DNA from 2 places in the Variovorax sp. P4_B10 genome. Region 1 is predicted to be linked to the other one. Evidence: predicted binding sites of a transcription regulator. Region 1 holds the regulator's gene; the other holds the start of a gene.

Region 1 (3,402 bases):
GGTGGGGTTGCCCTTGATGAAGCTCACGACGTTGTCGAAAGCCTGGCCGAAATAGCTTTCGTAGCTGTCCTGCTCCACATAGCCGATGTGCGGCGTGCAGATGCAGTTTTCGAGGCGCAGCAGCGCATGGCCTTGCAGCGGCGGCTCGCTCTCGAACACGTCGACGGCGGCCAGCCCCGGGCGCCCGCGATTGAGCGCAGCGAGCAGGGCATCGGCCTCGACCAGTTCGGCGCGGGAGGTGTTGACGAACAGCGCCGTCGGCTTCATGCGCGAGAGATCCTCGAGCGTGACCAGGCCGCTGGTTTCCTCGTTGAGCCGCAGGTGCACCGACAGCACGTCGGCCGCAGCGAAGAACTCGTGGCGGTTCTGCGCAACCTGGAAGCCGTCGGACCGGGCCTTGGCGCAACTCGCCTCGCGGCCCCAGATCACGACCTGCATGCCGAAGGCCTGCCCATAGCGCGCGACCAGCTGGCCGATGCGGCCATAGCCCCAGATGCAGAGCGTCTTGCCCTTGAGCACCGACCCCAGCCCGAAATTGGGCGGCATCGAGGCCGACTTGAGGCCCGACTGCTGCCATGCCCCGTGCTTGAGGTTGCTGATGTACTGCGGCAGCCGGCGCATGGCCGCCATGATCAGCGCCCATGTCAGCTCGGCGGGCGCTTGCGGAGAACCGGTGCCCTCGGCCACCGCCACGCCCCGCTCGGTGCAGGCATTGACGTCGATGTGGCCACCGACGCGCCCGGTCTGCGAGATGAGCTTGAGCTTGGGCAGCTTTTCGATCAGCTGGCGCGAGATCTGGGTGCGCTCGCGGATCAGCACGATCACGTCGGCGTCCTTGAGGCGAACCGACAGTTGCCCGATGCCCTTGACCGTGTTGGTGTAGACCTTGGCCGCGTACGCGTCCAGCTTGGCGGCGCAGCGCAGCTTGCGCACGGCGTCCTGGTAATCGTCGAGGATCACAATGTTCATGGCGTGCCATTGTGCCTCGCAGCATTGCAATGTCGCGCCTGTGAACGTTTGGATACCCACCCCGGGCGGCCTGCCAAGGGGTGAAATGGCTCAGTGCAGGTGTGCGGAGCGGGGGGCCGAGCTCACGGCTTCCGCGGCCTCGAGCGCCGCCAAGCGGTCGAGTTCCGCGCAGACATCGGCCATCCGGCCCGAGATCACGACGCGGCTGGCGCTGCGTTGCTGCCCTTTTCCGTCGACGACACGCACCACGCGCAGCGGGCGGGCGGAGGCGGTTGCTGTTGGCACGGCTGCGCCGGCGGACCGCGCCGTGCAGGCCGGGCGCACGGCCACGTAGCGCAGTCCGGCGGCGGTGTCGCCGCTGTTGTCCCGGCGACGAGGGCGGCGCGCAGGCATGAGGCGGCTTGCAAGCGATTGCAGCGGCATCCAGAAATCAACGATGGCGAGGAGGGCGATTCCCATGTGAACTCCAAAAAAGTCTGAGGTTGAACACAGGCAGGATTTCTTGAATCGGCCGCGACAGGGTGATGGCGACTTTGCGCCATACGCCCGCCACCTGTTGCGACCGGATGGGGTGCTGCTGCGTGCAGGCCGCGAGGCCTACATCAGCATGGTGTTGCGGATGAGGCCGACCGCGAGGCCTTCGATTTCGAAGGGCTCGCCAGGCTGGACGATGATGGTTGGGTAGTCGGGGTTTTCGGCGTGCAGCTCGATCACCTGCTTGTTGCGCTTCAGGCGCTTGACGGTGACTTCGTCGCCGAGGCGTGCGACCACGATCTGGCCGTTGCGCGCTTCCTTGGTGGCCTGCACGGCGAGCAGGTCGCCGTCCATGATGCCGGCGTCGCGCATCGACATGCCGCGCACCTTGAGCAGGTAGTCGGGCTGGCGCTGGAACAGCGTGTTTTCGACGTAGTAGGTCTGGTCGACATGTTCCTGCGCCAGGATGGGCGAGCCGGCTGCGACGCGGCCAATGAGCGGCAGCGCCAGCTGGGCCATGCCGGGCAGCGACAGCGAGAACTGGCCGCCTTCGCGGTGGCGTGTTTCGTTGAGCGAGCGCAGCGCATCGCCCTTGAGGCGGATACCGCGCGAGGTGCCGCTGACGAGTTCGATGACGCCCTTGCGGGCCAGGGCCTGCAGGTGCTCTTCGGCGGCATTGGCCGACTTGAACCCCAGCTCATTGGCGATTTCGGCACGCGTGGGCGGAGCGCCAGTGCGCGCGATGGCGCTCTGGATCAAGTCGAGGATCTGCTGCTGGCGGGCTGTAAGCTTCACGGCGAACTGCATATGTGGTTCCTTGCGGCACTGGCTAGATATCCAGTACCTGTATTTTTAACCAGTTTTTAAAAGTTGACAAGCCATGGCCAATTCCCCTTTGCCTGAAGTGCGTCGCGTGGTGGTTCTGGGCACCGGCGGAACCATCGCTGGCAGGGCCGCCAGCAGCGGCGACAACATCGGCTACACCGCCGGGCAAGTGGGCGTGGGAGACCTGCTGGGCGGCATCGAGGCGCCCGAGGGCGTGACACTGGTGGCGGAGCAGGTGGCGCAGGTCGACAGCAAGGACATGGGGTTCGAGATCTGGCAGAAGCTCGCCCAGCGTTGCGTGCATTGGCTGGCGCAGCCCGATGTGGCGGGCGTGGTGATCACCCACGGCACCGACACGCTCGAAGAGACCGCGTTCTTCCTTCACTCGGTGCTTGCTTCAGCCAAGCCCGTGGTGCTGACCTGTGCGATGCGTCCGGCCACCGCGCTCTCGCCGGACGGGCCGCAGAACGTGCGAGACGCCATTGCGGTCGCGGTAACGGCTGGCGCGCGGGGCGTGACGGTGGTGTGTGCCGGCACGGTCCACAGCGGTCTGGATGTGCAGAAGGTGCACACCTACAGTCTCGATGCCTTTGCTTCGGGCGATGCGGGGCCGATCGGCTATGTGGAAGAGGGCGGAGTGCGGCGCGTGAGGGAGTGGCCGGATGCGACGCCGCCCCGGGCCTCGAAGGCCCTGGATGCGCCGGGACCCTGGCCCAGGGTCGAAATCGTCATGAGCCACGCCGGCGCGAGCGGCGCGATCATCGATGCCCTTCTTCGGGAGGGCGCAGAGGAGCCCGTTCGTGGGCTGGTCCTCGCCACGACCGGCAATGGCACCTTGCACCATGCGCTGGAAGCCGCCGCACTGAAGGCGCAGGATGCCGGCATTGCGGTGCTTCGCGCGACGCGTTGCACCAGCGGGCGCATCCTGCCGAAACCCGATGACCGGCTGCGGGACGCAGGCGCGCTCACTCCGGTGAAGGCGCGCATCGCGCTGATGCTGGAACTGCTCGGGAAATAGCCGCCGGTCGACGGGCGGCCGAGAGATCAGCTGCTCAGTGCCGCCAGCGCACGTTGCGTGATTTCGTCGACCGTGCCGACGCCCTTGATGGCGCGGTACTTCGGCGCGGCGGCCGG
Region 2 (3,402 bases), on a different contig from region 1:
TGCGCCATGTCCTGCGTGGGCTCGGCCGTGCGCACGGTGACCTGCTGGTGCGGCGGCAGGTTCACGCCGTTGAAGCGCCTGAGGTCGAGCGTCCACTGCAGCTCGAGCGCGCGGGCGCCGCGCTGGCGGGCACGCAGCCAGATCTGCAGCGCAGTGAGCAGGCGGTTGGCCGACCACATGAGTTCGGGCGCGGTCTCGGCCAGCGCGGGCAGCTCCAGCTTCTGTTCGAACACGTCGGGCAGCGTGAGCCAGCTGTGGCTTTCGGGGCGCAGGCCCCAGGCGGCGTCGAGCGCTTCGCGCAACCCCGCGCCGAAGCGCCGCGTGAGGCCGCCGCGCGGCAAGGCGGCCACCTCGCCCCAGGTGCGGCAACCGAGGCGCGCGAGCAGGTCGAGGTGTGGGCGTGCAGCGGTGAGCGTGTCCAGCGGCAGGCCGGCTGGCACGTCGTTGGGCCGGTTCTCGTTGCGCTCGAACAGGCGCAGCCGCGCCAGCGCGATCAGGCTCGTGGCGTCTTGCGCGCCCAGCATGCGCACATCGGGCGCGGGGTTCGCGGCGACCAGCTGGCGCATCAGTTGAAGCCGCCCGCCCCACAGGCGCTCGCAGGCCGAGACTTCGAGCATCAGCGCTTCGTCCTCCCAGGCGACGTGCGGCGTGTACTGCAGCGCCCACCAGCCCAGGGCTTCGGGCGTCGGCAGGAGCGGCGCGTCGGGGGCGTCGGATTCAAGCGACCACTGCAATGCGATCCAATGCATTGGGGCCTCCTCCTTTCCACGCGTCGATGCGCACCACCGTCGCCGACGATGCCGCTTCGCCGGCTGGCACCGTGCCCTGCTGCTGCAGGCGCAGCTTGCGACGCAGCCGCGCGGCCGCCAGCAATGCGGTCATGCGTTCGTTGCGCGCCGGCAACATCACCGGCGCGGCCAGCGGCGGGCCGCGGCGCTTGAGGATGCGGAGCTCGATCTGCGACGCATCGGCTTCGCAGCGTTCCATCTGAAGACGCAGGCGCGCAGGCGAAGCCCCCTGTGCGGCCGATCCGGGCCGGCACACGAAGAACAGCACGTCATGCTGGGCTGCGGCCAGCTGCAGCCGCCGCAATTCGCCCACCCGGGCCTGCGGCAGCCAGGCCAGCACGGCGGACACGTCCGCGCAGCGCAGCGCCTGCTCGCAGGCCCACAGCCGCACGGCCGACGCATCGCTCCTGACCCACATCAGCGCTTCCACCGGCAGGCCCTGCGCCGCCAACGACGGCCCGCAAGGCTCGTACGGCGGGCCGATCAGCACCACCGGCCCGCCGCGCGTCTCCACCGCCTGCGCCAGCGCGGGCAGCAGCAGCCGCCAGACATGGGCTTCGGGCGCGCCTTGCAGCAATTCCGTCATGGCGCCGACCGGCCAGCCGCCGCCCGGCAACTCCGCGTCGAGCGCGGCGTGGCCGGTGGCGACGACCTGCGCGTCGGCCATGCCAAGCTCATCGGCATGCCAGACGCCGCGGCCTGCGGCAGCGGAAAAGGAGTCGAGGAAAGGGAGGCCCATGATTGAACTGTTAACTGTATTTTTATACAGTATTCCGTGGGCCACAACAAGGAGGAAGGGTAAAGAGCGATTTACCCAGAGGGGGCTCGGCGCTTAAGATGATTCATTAACAATTTGTGACCATGAAACACACAAAGATTCATTTGCTGGCTTCGGCCCTGGCTGCCTTCGTACTGGGACTCTCGGCTACCGCACAGGCACAAACCAAGCCGCTCGTGATCGGGCAGACCTACGTGCAGACCGGGCCCCTGGCGTCCCTGTCGACCGAACCCCTGATCGGCATCCGTGCCATGTTCACCACGCTGAATGCGAACGGCGGCATCAACGGCAGGCCGGTCGAACTGCGCCAGCTCGACGATGCCTTCGACCCCGCCAAGGGCGCCGAGAACGTCAAGACCTTCGTGAAGGACGGCGCCGTCGGCGTGCTGATGCCCATCGGCACCTCGCCGGCGGTCGGTGCGCTGAAGGTGGCCAACGAACTCAGGATTCCCGTCGTCGGCCCGTACACCGGCGCGGGGCCGGTGGTGAAGTTTTCCGAATACAACTTCCCGGTGCGCATCAGCTACGACGAGGAGTACAGCCGGATCGTGAACCACCTCTTCACCATCGGCCTCTCGCGCATCGGCTTCGCGCACAACGACAACCCCGGCGCGCGCTCGGCGCTGGAAAGCACGCAGAAGTTCGTGGCCGAGCGCGGCGAGAAACTGGTCGGCAGCGTGGCGATCAAGAACGACGGCTCCGACGCCGCCGAGCGCGCCGTGGAGCTGGCCAAGCTCAAGCCCAAGGCGGTGGTGCTGTCGGTCACCAACGACGTGGCGYCAAAGTTCATCACGGCCTACCGCGCAGCCGGCGGCGAGACGGCCTTCTATTCGTTCTCGTTCCTGAACGGGCAGAAGCTGTTCCAGGACATCAAGAAGGACGCGGCCGGCGTGGTCATCTCGCAGGTCGTGCCCTACCCGTGGAACAGCGCGATGCCGGTGATTGCCGAGTACCAGGCGGCCATGAAGAAGATCGGCGCAACCGAGTTCAGCTACGCCAGCCTCGAGGGCTATGTGGCGGCCAAGGTCATGGTCGAAGGCCTGAAGCGTGCGGGGCCGAACCCGACGGCGGACTCGCTGCAGAAGGGTCTCGAGTCGTTCAAGACGCTCGACATCGGCGGGATCGCTGTGTCGTACCGGCCCGGCGAGCACCGCGGGCTGACGTTCTCCGAGCTGTCGATGCTCAAGGCTGACGGGCGCTATCTGCGTTAAGAGCCTGTCGTTCGGGGCGCGTGCACAGGACACCGGGTGCTCCCCTCCGCGAATGTCCCCCGCTTCGCTCCTCCTTTATTTCGCTGCGGGGAGCACCCGGTGCCCTGTGCACGAGAGGCGCGGCTGTTGTGCTGGCCGATCAACCACGGCGCTGACAGATCACGCCGATGGGGTGCCTTGCGCAGCGAAATAAAGGAGGAGGCCTGCGGCCATAGGCCGCGCCGGGGGACATTCGCGGAGCAAGGTACCCCATCGGCGTGAGCGCGCCCTGAATGGCGCAGAATTTCGTTCGTGACGCCCCCCACGAACGCACCGCAACAGCTCCCCGCTCTCACGCGCGCCCAGCTGCTCAGGCTCGGCGCAGCACTCTGCGCCGGTGCCGCGCTACCCTCCTTCGCACAGCAACAAGGCAGGCCTGCGATGACCATGAACACCCGCCCCATCCCCTCCACCCAGGAAGCCTTGCCGGTGATCGGCTGCGGCACCTGGATCGGCTTCGACCAGCGCCCCGGCAGCGAGGAATACAAACGCCTCCCCGGCGTGCTCGATGCCCTGTTCGCCGCAGGCGGCAAGGTGATCGACAGCTCGCCGATGTACGGCCGCTCCGAGGAAACCACCGGCGAAC

The links. The regulator LexA, encoded in region 1, represses DNA repair genes until DNA is damaged. The targets are predictions, from matches to a motif close to ACTGTATNNNNATACAGT.
Region 2: imuA (translesion DNA synthesis-associated protein ImuA) is a predicted target of LexA. The motif match lies at 1,541-1,558, and genes of this name have one in related genera.

The regions. Positions count from the first base shown of each region.
Region 1 covers NZ_JBFUHN010000012.1:76,784-80,185, reverse strand. Annotated here, with positions in the region: gene AC1DXX_RS08575 (D-2-hydroxyacid dehydrogenase family protein) at 1-969, opposite strand, end outside; gene AC1DXX_RS08570 (hypothetical protein) at 1,060-1,428, opposite strand; gene lexA (transcriptional repressor LexA) at 1,567-2,250, opposite strand; gene AC1DXX_RS08560 (asparaginase) at 2,324-3,286, shown strand; gene adk (adenylate kinase) at 3,313-3,402, opposite strand, start outside.
Region 2 covers NZ_JBFUHN010000014.1:7,623-11,024, forward strand. Annotated here, with positions in the region: gene AC1DXX_RS09290 (Y-family DNA polymerase) at 1-749, opposite strand, end outside; gene imuA (translesion DNA synthesis-associated protein ImuA) at 718-1,527, opposite strand; gene AC1DXX_RS09300 (ABC transporter substrate-binding protein) at 1,650-2,777, shown strand; gene AC1DXX_RS09305 (aldo/keto reductase) at 3,198-3,402, shown strand, end outside.